2 regions of the Nocardia sp. IBHARD005 genome follow, and region 1 is predicted to be linked to the other one. Evidence: predicted binding sites of a transcription regulator. Region 1 holds the regulator's gene; the other holds the start of a gene.

Region 1 (7,320 bases):
CCGCTGCATCCCGTCCGGACAGCCCTCACCAGCACGTTCGGCCAACGTCCAGCCATTCTTGCGCTCCAGCCCGGCCAGCAGCCCCGACACGTATTCCCGCGCCCGCTCCCGCGGCTCCGACCGCGCGAACCGGCCACCGATCCGCGACATCAACGAATCCAACTCGGCCACAACACGATCCAACACCACGCACCAGATCTACCAGCAACGACTCACACAGATGCCGTTGCAGTATTAGCCCGGCCCGCAACGGCGACCATCCGAGTCCGGCCTGCATGAACAATGTCCACACCAGGAAGAACCCACCCATGGCGATCCAGAACAACAACCAAGTTCCCAGCCCGATCGCGAACGGGCGCGACCGGAACAGTCCGAGGTCGACCAACGGCGACCGTCCCGCCCGAGTCAGCGCGCGTTCGTAGAACAGGAACCCGGCGAACACCGCGAGAGCTGCCGCCATCATCACGAAAGTCCATGCGGGCCAGTCGAGTCGACGCCCCTCGGTCAACGGGTACACCAGCAGCAGTACAGCGGAAACCGACAGCACCATCCCGATGGGGTCCAGTCGAGGGGGCGTAGACGACTTCGAATCGCTCATCACGAACCACGCCGCGATGAATCCCGCGATCCCGACCGGGATGTTCACCAAGAAGATCGGCCGCCAAGCCAACCCGAACAGATCGGCCTGCACCAGCACGCCGCCGAGCGCGAGCCCGACCGCTGAGGCAGAACCGCCGACGCCGCTGTACACGGCAATTGCCTTGGCCCGCTCCTCTTTCGGGAACGTCGTCTGGATAATCGCCAGGATCTGCGGCACCATCAACGCCCCCATCGCACCCTGCGCGAAGCGGGACCCGATGAGCACGGCCGGATCGGTCGCCAGCCCACACGCTGCCGAGGCGATCGTGAAACCGGCCATGCCGGTGAGGAATACGCGCTTGCGACCGTAGATGTCTCCGAGCCGCCCGCCCGTGATCAACACCGCGGCGAAGGCGAGCACATAGGCGGCGATGATCCATTCGAGTTGCGAGTATTCCGCTTGCAGATCGCCCTGGATACTTGGCACCGCCACGTTGACGATGGTCACGTCGAGCATCAGAGGCTGCAGTTGAGCGCCCTCGTGGCAAGAATGGCGTCGGGGCCGGGAAATATTTCGGGGCGGCGGGAATGAATCGCCGCTGGTACCGGTTATGCCGATCGACAACATTGAGCGACCATGACTCAACTTCGGGTTGACTCGCGATAGATCTCGAGGGCAAGATTGAGCCCACTACGCTCAGCCCGTCAAACAGGAGGAAACCACTATGGCTCGTGCGGTCGGAATCGACCTCGGGACCACGAACTCCGTCGTCGCCGTGCTCGAAGGCGGCGAGCCGGTCGTCGTCGCGAACTCGGAAGGCTCGCGCACCACCCCCTCGATCGTCGCCTTCGCGAAGAACGGCGAGGTTCTCGTCGGTCAGCCCGCGAAGAACCAGGCGGTCACCAACGTCGATCGCACCATCCGCTCGGTCAAGCGCCACATCGGCACCGACTGGAACGTCGAGATCGACGACAAGAAGTACACGCCGCAGGAGATCTCCGCGCGCACGCTGATGAAGCTGAAGCGCGATGCCGAGGCCTACCTGGGCGAGGAGATCACCGACGCCGTGATCACCGTCCCGGCCTACTTCGAAGACGCCCAGCGTCAGGCCACCAAGGAAGCCGGCCAGATCGCCGGTCTCAACGTGCTGCGCATCGTCAACGAGCCCACCGCGGCCGCGCTCGCGTACGGCCTGGACAAGGGCGACAAAGAGCAGACCATCCTGGTCTTCGACCTCGGTGGCGGCACCTTCGATGTCTCGCTGCTGGAAATCGGCGAGGGCGTTGTCGAGGTCCGTGCCACCTCCGGTGACAACCACCTCGGTGGCGACGACTGGGACGAGCGCGTCGTTTCCTGGCTGGTCGACAAGTTCAAGGCGTCCTCGGGCATCGACCTGACCAAGGACAAGATGGCCATGCAGCGCCTGCGTGAGGCCTCGGAGAAGGCCAAGATCGAACTGTCCTCGGGCCAGTCCACCTCGATCAACCTGCCCTACATCACCGTCGACGCGGACAAGAACCCGCTGTTCCTCGACGAGCAGCTCACCCGCTCGGAGTTCCAGAAGATCACCTCTGATCTGCTGGATCGCACCCGTGCGCCGTTCCAGTCCGTGATCAAGGACTCGGGCCTGAACGTGGCCGATATCGACCACGTCGTGCTCGTCGGTGGCTCCACCCGGATGCCCGCCGTGTCCGACCTGGTCAAGGAACTGACCGGCGGCCGTGAGCCCAACAAGGGCGTGAACCCGGACGAGGTCGTCGCCGTCGGCGCCGCTCTGCAGGCCGGCGTGCTCAAGGGCGAGGTCAAGGACGTCCTGCTGCTCGATGTCACCCCGCTGTCGCTGGGCATCGAGACCAAGGGTGGCGTGATGACCAAGCTCATCGAGCGCAACACCACCATCCCCACCAAGCGCTCGGAAACCTTCACCACCGCTGACGACAACCAGCCTTCGGTGCAGATCCAGGTGTTCCAGGGTGAGCGCGAGATCGCCTCGCACAACAAGCTGCTCGGCTCCTTCGAGCTCACCGGCCTGCCGCCCGCCCCGCGTGGCGTGCCGCAGATCGAGGTCACCTTCGACATCGACGCCAACGGCATCGTGCACGTCACCGCGAAGGACAAGGGCACCGGCAAGGAAAACAAGATCAAGATCCAGGACGGCTCCGGTCTGTCCAAGGAAGAGATCGAGCGCATGGTCGCCGACGCCGAGGCGCACGCCGCCGACGACAAGGCGCGCCGTGAAGAGGCCGAGACCCGCAACCAGGCCGAGTCGCTGGTGCACCAGACCGAGAAGTTCATCAACGAGCAGAAGCTGAGCGAGGGTGGCGCACAGGTCTCCGCCGATCAGCTGGCGAAGGTGGAGAACGCGGTCACCGAGGCCAAGCAGGCGCTGGAAGGCACCGATATCTCCGCGGTGAAGTCGGCCGTGGAGAAGCTGGCCACCGAGTCGCAGGCGCTGGGTCAGGCGATCTACGAAGCCTCCGCCGCCGCCGACGCGCAGTCCGGCAACGGCACGGGCCCGAGCCAGGCCGATGACGATCAGGTCGTCGACGCGGAGGTCGTGGACGAGCCGGTCGACACGGACAAGAAGTGACCGAGGCGAACTCCTCGGAGCAGGAGTTGGTCGAAGACATCCTGGACGACACCGCGGACGAGAGCGCGGAGGCCGCCCCGGCGGACTCCGCCCTCGAGGCCGAAGTCGTCGAGCCGGAGCACGACGAGCTGGCCGAGCGCACGGCCGATCTGCAGCGGTTGACCGCGGAATACGCGAACTACCGCCGCCGGGTCGAGCGCGACCGCCAGGCCAATATCGATGCCGCCAAGGCCTCGGTGGTCACCGAATTGCTCGCGGTGCTCGACGATCTGGATCGGGCGAGGGCGCACGGCGACCTCGAGACCGGTCCGCTGAAGTCCGTCGCCGACAAGCTGGAGATCGCGCTCACCAAGCAGGGTCTCGTCGAATTCGGTTCCGCCGGTGACCCGTTCGACCCCACGCTGCACGAGGCAGTGCAGCACGAGGGTTCGGGCGCCGACCCGGTGATCGGTATCGTCATGCGCAAGGGCTATCGGTTCGGCGACCGGGTGCTTCGGCACGCGTTGGTCGGGGTAACCGACGCGGAGGCATCGGACGCGGATGCCGACGCGAACGAGAAATAGGAAAGGAGGAGATGCCCGGTGAGCCAACGGGAGTGGATCGAAAAGGACTTCTACAAGGAGCTGGGTGTCTCCTCCGGCGCCTCGCAGGACGAGATCAAGAAGGCCTACCGCAAGCTCGCCCGTGACCTGCACCCGGACTCCAACCCGGGTGACACCAAGGCCGAGGAGCGGTTCAAGACCGTCAGCGAAGCCAACGCGGTGCTGTCGGATCCGGCCAAGCGCAAGGAGTACGACGAGACGCGCCGCCTGTTCGCGGGCGGCGGCGGTGGCGGCCGGGCCTACGGTGGCGGCGGGTTCAACCCCGGTGCGGGCGGCGGCTTTTCGCAGGACTTCAACATCGGTGACATCTTCGGCCAGGCCGGTGGCACCGGCACCACGGGCGACGGCGGGCTCGGCGATCTGCTGGGCGGGCTGTTCAACCGGGGTGGCGGCGGCCGGGCGGCGGCTCGTCCGCGCCGCGGCGCCGATGTGGAGACCGAGACCACCCTGGGTTTCCGCGAGGCCGCCCAGGGTGTCACCGTTCCACTTCGGATGACAAGTCCCTCGCCGTGCACCACCTGTCACGGCAGCGGTGCCAAGCCGGGCACCAGCCCGCGCGTGTGCCCGCACTGCAACGGTGCGGGCGTGGTGAGCCGTAATCAGGGCGCGTTCGGTTTCAGCGAGCCCTGCGACGACTGCCGCGGTACCGGGTCGATCATCGACGACCCGTGCACCGACTGCTCGGGCACCGGTATCCAGAACCGCACCCGCACCATCACCGTCCGGATCCCTCCTGGCGTCAGCGATGGGCAGAAGATCCGGCTGGCCGGTCAGGGCGAGGCGGGTCTGCGCGGTGCGCCTTCGGGCGATCTGTATGTCACGGTGCATGTCAGCCAGGACAAGGTCTTCGGCCGCCAGGGCGACGACCTCACCCTGGTGCTTCCGGTGAGTTACAGCGAATTGGTCCTTGGGACTACGGTTTCCGTGCCCACGCTGGACGGCCGGGTCGGCGTGAAGGTGCCCGCGGGCACCGCCGACGGGCGTATCCTGCGGGTTCGCGGTCGTGGTGTGCCCAAGCGCGGTGCGGCAGGCGGCGCCGGTGACCTGCTGGTCACGGTGAAGGTCGCGGTGCCGCAATCGCTCGACTCCGACGCCACCGATGCGCTCAAGCGCTATCAGGAGGCGGAGAGGACCAGTGGCTTCGAACCGCGTGGAGGATGGGCGGGTGCTTGATGTCAGATGATCCGAAGTCTGTTTCGGGTGCGGCCTCGCGTGCCGAGTTCTTCATGATCTCGGTGGCGGCTCAGCTGGCGGGGATGCACGCGCAGACGTTGCGTACCTACGACCGGCTGGGTTTGGTCACCCCGCAACGGACCTCGGGTGGCGGACGCCGTTACTCGGCCCGCGATGTGGAGGTGCTGCGCGAGGTGCAGCGCCTGTCGCAGGACGAGGGCGTCAATCTCGCCGGCATCAAGCGCATCATCGAACTCACCAATCAGGTGGAGGCGTTGCAGCAGCGCGTCGAGGAGATGAGCGTGGAGCTGGAGCGGTTGCGGGCGGGCTACCGGCCCGATCTGTCGCCGCCGGCACGCAGTACCGCGCTCGTGGTGTGGCAGCCACGGCATCGGCGCTGAGCCGTATTCGCCTGCGACGAGCCTCCGGTTCGAAATCCACTGCGGTGGATGCCGAGCCGGGGGCTCGCTCGTCTCCGGTCAACCCCCGGCGACCGGCCAGTGACTCTCCAGCAACTCACTTATTCGTGATCTTGCTGATCGGAAGTTGCGTTGCGGCGCGCTGAGGTGCGGATTTATCAGCATGGACGTCCAAAAGTTTGCTGATGGGATGCTGAATTCGGTGTGGTTGAAAGCTGATTCGCCGCTCTCGGCCAGCCACTCCGGTGCGCCTACCCTGCGTGTCATGGCCCGGCGCGTCGGATCGTGGCAGGCTGTCGTTGTAGCGGAAGGGTCGCTCTACCAGGCATGTTGGTGTCCAATTGCCTGGTATGCCGGGCATTTTGGGGAATCATCGGCAGGTGTTCACCCGCAGTTAACGGTCTCCAGGTATGTTTTCATGGGAAACTACTGGGAACCGCCTGGTATTTCAAGAATTACATGCGTGATGTTTAAGAGTACGATTCCTAAGCTGGCAAACCTCGCCTAGACTTCTCGCATCGGCTGCTGACGAGTGTCCTCCCAGCCCGTCACTCGCCGGCGCGGCTAGCGTTCGATGGCGAAACGAGGTTGTGACACATATGGATTCGCGGACTATCGCTTTGATCCGTACGACGTTCAAGGCGGTTGCTGCGGAAGACGGTGGCCCCGAGAAGCTGTCGAGGTCGTTCTACTCGATCCTCTTCACGGACTACCCCGGTGTCCGCGACTACTTCCCGGCTGCCATGGACTCCCAGCGCGACCGCCTCGTCTCGGCGATCTCCTACGCGCTCGACCGGCTCGAGGAACCCGACAAGCTGCTGCCGTTCCTGGCCCAGCTCGGGCGCGACCACCGCAAGTACGGTGTGCAACCTGCTCACTATGTGGCCGTGGCCAATTCGCTGAAGTCTGCCATGCGGTTGTTCGCCGGTGCGGAGATGTGGACCGACGAGGTCGCCACCGCGTGGGACGAGGGCCTGGCCACCATCAGCGGCGCGATGATCAGCGCCGCCGACAAGGAGACGACACCGGCCACCTGGACGGGCACCGTTGTCGAACATCGCGAGGTACTGCGTAATCTCTCGATCGTTCGGGTCCAGCTCGACGTGCCGATGCAGTACGCCGCCGGCCAGTACCTCAGCGTGCAGATCCCCTCGCGACCGCGGATGTGGCGTTATCTCTCGCCCGCGAATCCCGCCAATCCCCAGGGCGAGATCGAGTTCCACGTGCGCGGCGTGCTCGGCGGCTGGGTCAGCCCCGCCATGGTCGCGCACACCGCCGTCGGCGATCAGTGGGCGCTCGGCTCGCCCCTCGGCGGCCTCGGCGTGCCACGCAACACCAAGCGCAAGATGCTGATGGTCGGCTGCGGCACCGGCATCGCCCCCCTGCGCGCCCAGATCATGGCGATGGCCCAACGGCGCGTCAACCCGAAGGTCCACCTGTTCGTCGGCGGCCACCACCCCTGCGACCTCTACGACCTCCAGGTCCTGAGCCAACTCGCCCTCGCCAACAAATGGCTCACCGTCACCCCCGTCACCGAAAGTGACGAAAACCCCTGGTGGTACTACGATTCCGGCGAACCCCACCCCGACCTCCCCGGCCTCGAACCCCGAATGACCGGCCAAATCGGCAAGGTAGTGGCCAGCTACGGCCCTTGGTCCGACCGCGACGTTCAGATCGTCGGCTCCCCCTCGATGGTCCAAACCACCAAGTTCCGCCTGATGGCAGCCGGCACCCAAGCCCAATCAATCCGCCACGACCCCCTGTTCTGAGAGTCAGCCAACCAGGAGGGCTTCGACTCCGGGAAGCTCACCGAACTTGGCGCGCCGATCGGTGGTAATGACAGTCCGTCCGGTCGCCCGCGCGGTAGCCGCAATGATCAGGTCGTGCGCACCTCGCGGCGTTCCTTCGGCTCGAACATACGAGAGCAGTTCCGCGTGATGTTCGGCGATCACGTCG
Region 2 (7,320 bases), 2.0 Mb from region 1:
TTCCAGCTGGCGGGGGACCAGGAAGTCGCGGGCGATGGCCACCTTGTCGGCCTCGGTGTAGCCGTCGACGGTGATGAGCTCCATGCGGTCGAGCAGGGGTCCGGGGATGGTGTCCATGACATTGGCGGTCGCGATGAACAGGACGTTCGACAGGTCGAGGTCGAGGTCGAGGTAGTGGTCGCGGAAGGTGTGGTTCTGCGCGGGGTCGAGGACCTCGAGCAGGGCCGCCGCCGGATCGCCACGGAAGTCGGAGCCGACCTTGTCGATCTCGTCCAGCAGGACAACGGGATTCATCGAACCCGCCTCCTGCACCGCACGCACGATCCGGCCGGGCAACGCGCCGACATAGGTGCGGCGGTGGCCACGGATCTCGGCCTCGTCGCGCACACCGCCGAGGGCGACGCGAACGAACTTGCGGCCCAACGCCTTCGCGACCGACTCACCCAGTGAGGTCTTGCCGACACCGGGCGGACCGACCAGCACGAGCACCGCGCCGGAACCGCGTCCGCCGACGACCTCGAGTCCACGCGCGGCCCGCCGCGCACGCACCGCCAGGTACTCGACCATGCGGTCCTTCACCTCGTCGAGACCGTGGTGATCGGCGTCGAGTACGGCGCGAGCAGCCGAAACATCGGTGCTGTCTTCGGTTTTCACCGTCCACGGCAGGTCGAGCACGGTGTCGAGCCAGGTGCGGATCCAGCCCGATTCCGGGCTCTGGTCGCTGGCGCGCTCCAACCGGCCGACCTCGCGCAGCGCCTCGGCACGCACGTTCTCGGGCAGGTCCGCGTTCTCCACGCGGGTGCGGTAGTCGTCGGCGCCGTCGGGTTCGTCCTCGCCGAGTTCCTTGCGGATGGCGTTGAGCTGCTGGCGCAGCAGGAACTCGCGCTGGCTCTTCTCCATGCCGTCGCGGACGTCTTCGGAGATCTTGTCGGTGACCTCTACCTCGGCGATGTGGTCTTTGATCCACTCGAGCTGGCGGGTCAGCCGCACGACGACGTCGGGGGTCTCGAGCAGCTCGCGCTTCTGCTCGTCGGACAGGTACGGCGCGTAGCCCGCGGTGTCGGCGATGGCCTCCACGTCGTCGAGCTGGTTGACGATATCGATGATCTGCCAGGCCTCACGGCGCTGCAGGACGGCGACGACCAGCTTCTTGTACTCGGCGGCGAGTTGGGTGGTGTGTTCGTCGGGCTCGACCGACTCGACGAGTTCCGCCTCCACCCACAGCGCGGCGCCAGGCCCGGTCACCCCGTGCCCGATCCGCGCCCTGCGCTCGGCCTTCAGCACGGCCGCGGGCGCACCACCGCGCATCCGTCCGACCTGTTCGATGGTGGCGACCACGCCGTAGGACGCGTACCCCTCGTCGAGGCGCGGTGCGACCAGCACCGAACCGGTTTTGGCTGCTTGCGCGGCGTCGATGGCGGCCTGCGCGGATTCGTCCAGTTCGATGGGCACGACCATGCCCGGCAGCACGATCGGATCGGTCAGGAACAGCACCGGCAGGTTCTGAGCTGAAGTCATGTCGACCCTTCCAAAGTTGAGCTTTGCTGACTCAACATGGACCCCTCGCGGTTTGTTCCTGCAGGTCGCGCCGTTCACTCACGGCGAAAAATTCTCCGAAATCGGTCCTGAAACGACCTCGGCCTCCCCGGGTTGAGGACCGGGGAGGCCGAGGGCGTGTGGGACAGGTGGTCTACAGGTTCGAGGGACGAATCCGCTCGGTCGGGGGATCGATCGTGCGGCGGGAGGTGGAACCACCGCTGAGGAAGCCGAGAACGGCTCCCGCGATCAGGGCGATGGCGCCGGCGATACCCAGGATGATCGGCAGGGTCTTGCCGTAGAGGTCGAGCTTGTCGAGACTCTCCTTGGTGACGGCCATCTGGGCTTCGATGGTCGGTTCGTCGAAGACGATGTGCGACTTCAGGGCGGTGACGTCGACCTGCTCGGCGCTGCGGCCGTAGTACAGGTGGATCTTCTCGCCACCCTTGAGGACCGCGCCGGTCCTCGGCTCGACCCACACGTCGCGGGTGTTGGTGTAGAAGCGGGTCATGGTGACCGGCTCTTCGCCCGGCAGGCCCCACTTGGCGGCGGGCAGGGTGAGCTTGTTGGTGGCGGCGGGAACGACGTCCCACATGTTCGTCACCGGGATGGTCTGCTGGAAGTGGTAGACCGGGACGCCGTTGATCTGCGACTCGTCGATGAAGTCGATGTCGTAGGTGGCGCGGGCGTTGAGGTCGAAGTACGGGTAGGACTGCTTCTCGGTGCCGATCGGGAAGCGGTACTGCAGACCACGGCGCTGCGACGCATCGGCCACCGAGGTGCCCGACTTGTCGACGGTGACGGCGATGGAACCGTTGGGCGAGGCATCGATCGGCTGACCGGTGACGCGGTCGATGGTGACGCGGTCGACCGAGGCGGTGAGCAGTCCGACGCTGGCATCGCGGTCGTCACGACGCAGAGTCTGACCGGCCTGAACCGTCATCTCGCCGGAACCGGAGGGCTCCTCGACAGTCAGGAAGCGCTGCGAGACGATCGGCACTGCTGTGTCGATCTTGGCCGAGCCCTCGGGCGAGGTGAGCGACTTCGAGTCGAGCACAAGGCTTTCCTCGCCGGGCACGCTCTTGGCGACCGTGGTGATGCGCAGATCGAGCGGGGTCTTGGCGACCTTGCCGACCGTGTAGGTGGGGATCATGACAGCGGCCGCGAGCAGCAGCGCGCCGAGACCGACGAGGATGCAGGCGATGAGCCTGCGTACGTTGCTCATCGCGAGCCGTACTGCACGTTGCCGAGCAGCGACGAGCCAGGGTCACCGGACTCCTCGGGCGCCGGGATCGAATTCTGTTGCGCGCCCGCGGTGATGCCGAGTACGGCAATCACCCCGATGACCGCGCCGGCCAGGCCGCTGACCAGGCCGGGGACGACAAACTTCATAGATCGAACTCCAATTGCGTGGTGCGAGACTCAGCCGACGGAGAAGAACCCGAGGGTCGGGGCGAACGAGCAGGTGCGGTCACCATCGGCGGTGGCCGTGGTGAGCGAGCCGGTGATCACTGCGGCGACCCGGCCGGGGCCGGTGTCGGCGATGGCGGACAGGGTGGCCGGGCCATCGGGGTTGATACCCGCCGCGGTGGTGAGCGGCTGGGTGCCGGTGCGACGGTTGTCGAGGTTGACCCACTGCACCGTCATCGGCGGATTCTGCACGACCGTAGCGGTTTTCGTGCCGAGCGCGGTGAAAACGAAGCCGGTCTGGCCCGCGGCCGGTCCGGGCGGCGGCAGCTCGGCGGGGCCGGGGACGGCCAGCGCGGTGCCGACGGAATCCGAGGTCGGGCCGATGCAGCCCTTGCCGATGGTCGGGTACAGGAACTGCGCGATGCGCGGACCGTCCGAGGGCGGCAGTTCGGGACCGCCGCCGCCACTGCCGTCGAGGAAGGTGATGACCTTTTCGAGGGTGGTCTTGACCTGCGCGGGGATGCCGGGCGTGGCCAGCAGCACGCGAGCCTGGGCCAGGATCGCGGCCTGTCCGCCGTCGGCGATGGGGCCGGGGGCGGAGATGGCGCCTACGATCGTCGGTGCCAGCGCGGCCAGCGTCCCGGAGGGGACGTTCTCCGCGATGGCGGGGACATTCGGCGGTGTCGCGGCGGACTGCGGGGCAGCCATCGACTGCGTGGGCGCCACGAGTGCCGCACCCGCCGCTAGTACGAGGGCGGACAATGCGGTCCGCGATGCTCGGGTGCTCAGCACTGGTCGGCCGTCCTTTGTTCGGTGGATAGATGAAGCGACCCGGAAAGGTCAGTGTTATCCCGGGTGTCAGATACTTTGGAGAGGTGACTACAGCGGACAGGCGGTATGGGGGTCGTACGGTCATCGCGCGAAAAGCCGAGCGCCGACTCCGATTCCTGGAAGCAGCGACGCGAATCTTCGCCGAACGCGGGTACGCCACGTGCTCGCTCGCCGAGGTGTGCGCGGCGGCCGGACTGTCCAAGCGGCAGTTCTACGAGGAGTTCGAGACCCGCGAGGACGTGCTGCTCGCGGCCTACGACCGGATCCAGGACGACGCGGCGGCCGCGGTGGGCAACGCTCTGATCGCGCTCGGATCGACCGATCCACAGCTCGCGCTGCGGGCCGGTTTCGGTGCGTACCTGGAGTCGCTCGGCTCCGACCCCTATCGCGCGCAGGTGGCGCTGATCGAGGTGGTCGGGGTGAGCGATCGGATGGAGAACCATCGCCGGACCCGCAGGCACGCCTGGTCGGCGCTGATCGAAGGGGCGCTGGCCCAAGTGGGTGTGCGATTGCGTGGGGATGCCGAGCTGACCACCGCGTTGATCACGGGCGCGGTCACCGGCGTGGCGCACGAGTGGCTGCTGCGCGAGTCGCGCCCGCCCGTCGACGAGCTGGTCGATCTGCTCGCTGGCGCGGCCCGGGCGCTGGTCACTTTCGACTGACATCAGGGCAGCCTTCGGGAGGATGGCAACCACGCTCACCTGCCGCCTGCTCAATCGACTCCCTTTCCGGACATTGTGAGACCGATCGGCTTCACAGTGTGGGCGAGAGTTTGACATATTAGTGACCCAGATCGCAATGCCAGATTTTCTGAGACCGGTGTCACCTGGGGGGATGCAGCGGTGGCGGTCGTTGCTCAGCACCCCGCGCACGGGCTGACGCGGGCGATTGCTCCTGGACAAATGACCGGCTGCGCCCGCGTCGAGGCAACCGCCGGCAATCCGGCGGCAACCTGTTCCAGTTCGACCGGAGGGCATGTCAGCCTTTGCGCAGGGAACCGGCGATGGTGCCACCGAGGACACCAGGGGTTCGGTAGGCCAGAGTGCCGTCGAGTTGCAGGGTGACCGTCGAGGTGGCGCCCTGGTCGAAGCATCCGCTACCGGCGGTGAGCCTGGCGCGGAAGGTGAGGCTGTTGGCGGTCGCCTCGGTGAGGGTTTCCGCACGGTCGCAGCGGTCGCGTCGGATGGCGCCGGTGTTGGCGGAAGTGGCGAGTTCCTGACCGACGGCACCGGGGGTGATGGTGAGCTCGATGTCGAACTGGACCGGGCCGTCGTTGGCGCGGCCCTTCCACGTGCCAACGAACTCCGACGGGACGGTCGCGCTGGACGGAGCGACGGTGGTCGAGTCGTCGGGGCCGGTGGACGTGCTGGTTCCGGCGAGAGTGCTCGTCGCAGAGGATTCCGTGCCCAGTTGGGTGCCGATGAGGTAGGCACCGCCGGCCACCGCCACCGCGACCGTCGCGGATGCGGCGATCAGGAGGGTGCGGGTGCGCCGCGATGCGGTGGCGGGCCGCGGGCGGCCGGTGAACGCGTCGGGGGGCTTGTGCGCGACCACAAAGGGCGGCGGGGAGTACACGCTGCCCATCGCGGCGGAATTCTGTCCCGGGTGGGTGGCACCTCGCCGGGGTGCCTCGGTGGGACCGGAGATGAATCCACCGGACTGTCTCTCGGGAGCCGGCGCCGATCCACTGGTCGCGGTCGGCCAGTTCGGCCTCGACGAGCCGGTCTGAGCGGTGTGGGTCGGGCTCGAGGTAGGCAGGTTCGGTGCCGAGATAGCCGTCGACCAGCCTGGTGCGGAGGTCGCGGCGGCGTCGGGATACGACGCACCGGGCGGGTCGGCGAGGCCGGAATCCAGGTCGAGAAGACGGACAGCACCGGTACTGATGTGCGCGACTACTTGTGGTGGTAGCCAACCGGCGCGATCGGAGGCACCGATGCTCGCCAGTTCCGAAATGACTTGCTGTGGTGTCGGTCTGGCGGCGGGGTCCTTGGCCAGGCAGGAGGAGACGAGCGGTCGCAGGGCCGGGGGTAGGGCCTCGATGCGGGGTTCCTCGTAGACGATGCGCCAGAGCATCTGCATGACCTCGGCCGTGCCGAAGGGGCCGTGGCCCGCGGCGGCGAAGGTGAGGACGCCGCCGAGGGCGAAGACATCGCATGCGGGACTGAGGGTTTCGCCGCTCACCTGCTCGGGACACATGAAACCCGGTGAGCCGAGGAACTTTCCGGTGGTAGTGAGCGCGGAATCCGCGATCACTCGGGCGATGCCGAAATCGATCACCTTGGGTCCGTCGATCGCGAGCATCACGTTCGACGGTTTCAGGTCGCGATGCACGATCCCCGCCGCGTGCACCGCGACGAGCGCTTCGGCGAGCCCGTGCGCCAATGCCGACAGCGCGGGCTCGCCGAACGGTCCGAACTGGGTCACCGCGTCCGTCAACGAGATCCCGGCGACGTAACCGGTGGCCAGCCACGGCGCCTCGGCATCGACATCGGCGTCGAGAACCGGTGCGGTGAAGGCACCGCCGACGCGCTGGGCGGCCGCGACCTCCCGGCGGAACCTCGCGCGAAACTCAGGATCGATCAGATCAGGGCGGATCACCTTCACCGCCACGGTGCGCCCACCCGGATTCCGGCCCAGATACACCTTGCCCATGCCCCCGGCACCGAGGACACCCAGCAGCCGGTAGTCGCCGATCCGCCGAGGATCGTTCGGGTCGAGCGGTTGCATCGGGTGGTTCCTTCGGATCAGGTGAGCTGAGCTCGGGTTTCGGCCAGTAATTCCGACAGCATCGGTCTGGCCGCGTGCTCGTCGGCCAGTTCGGCGACGGCCTCGGCGAGGATCTTCTCGGCTTCGGTGGGGCGGTTCAGCTCGATCAGGAGTACGGCGCGCTCGTAGTCGGCGCGGATGGCCTGGTCGGTGGCATCGATGGCGCGGAAGCCGCAGGCGGCGGCGTCGGCGCGCGGGAGGGCGTCGGCCCGGCGCTGCGCACGGCGCAGGATTCGCGCGGCGTTGTGGTTGTGCCTGGCTGTGTGCCAGGTGAGCAGTTCGGGGTCCGGGTCCGTGGTGGCGAGCTGCGTGATCGCTTCGTCGGCGGCCGAGACGGCCGCGACCGCGGCGGCGCAGTCGCCGGTCCAGTGCAGCGACAGCGCGGCGCTGTAGCGGCAGTAGGCGACGCGGATCGGGTCGCCGTGTTTCCCGGCGGTCTCGGCGGCCAGCACGTAGCGCTCGGCGGCCTCGGCATCGCGATCGAGGGTGTCGAGCAGATCGGCGGTCTCGACGAGCGCATAGGACTCGCCGACGAGATTGCCGGTGGCGCGGTCGGCTTCGATGATCTCGTCGAGGACGACGAGTGCTGCTTCGTCCTCGTCGAGCTCGCGATGCAGGCCGACCAGCAGGAAGCGGCAGGTCCGGGCTTGCTCGTCGGCCCCGGCGCGCTCCAGCCCGGCGATGCTCTCCTCGGCCTGGTCGGCGGCGTCGAGGAATTGGCCGATGGCGCGGTAGGCGAGCGCCAGATCCCACTGCACGTACGGCACTTGCGCATTG

The links. The regulator HspR, encoded in region 1, represses chaperone genes until heat shock. The targets are predictions, from matches to a motif close to ANNTGAGTNNNNNNNACTCANNT.
Region 2: a site for HspR is predicted at 1,533-1,555, ahead of lon (endopeptidase La). Genes of this name have one in related genera too.

The regions. Positions count from the first base shown of each region.
Region 1 is NZ_CP199935.1:1,894,454-1,901,773, forward strand. Features, by position in the region: gene ACTWPB_RS08850 (IS701 family transposase) at 1-141, opposite strand, end outside; gene ACTWPB_RS08855 (MFS transporter) at 26-1,096, opposite strand; gene dnaK (molecular chaperone DnaK) at 1,305-3,170, shown strand; gene grpE (nucleotide exchange factor GrpE) at 3,167-3,733, shown strand; gene dnaJ (molecular chaperone DnaJ) at 3,752-4,945, shown strand; gene ACTWPB_RS08875 (heat shock protein transcriptional repressor HspR) at 4,945-5,346, shown strand; gene ACTWPB_RS08880 (FAD-binding oxidoreductase) at 5,964-7,133, shown strand; gene ACTWPB_RS08885 (PIN domain-containing protein) at 7,137-7,320, opposite strand, start outside.
Region 2 is NZ_CP199935.1:6,223,287-6,230,606, forward strand. Features, by position in the region: gene lon (endopeptidase La) at 1-1,518, opposite strand, end outside; gene ACTWPB_RS29190 (DUF3068 domain-containing protein) at 1,691-2,761, opposite strand; gene ACTWPB_RS29195 (DUF2613 domain-containing protein) at 2,758-2,928, opposite strand; gene ACTWPB_RS29200 (Rv1157c family protein) at 2,959-3,738, opposite strand; gene ACTWPB_RS29205 (TetR/AcrR family transcriptional regulator) at 3,822-4,439, shown strand; gene ACTWPB_RS29210 (protein kinase domain-containing protein) at 4,756-6,504, opposite strand; gene ACTWPB_RS29215 (hypothetical protein) at 6,522-7,320, opposite strand, start outside.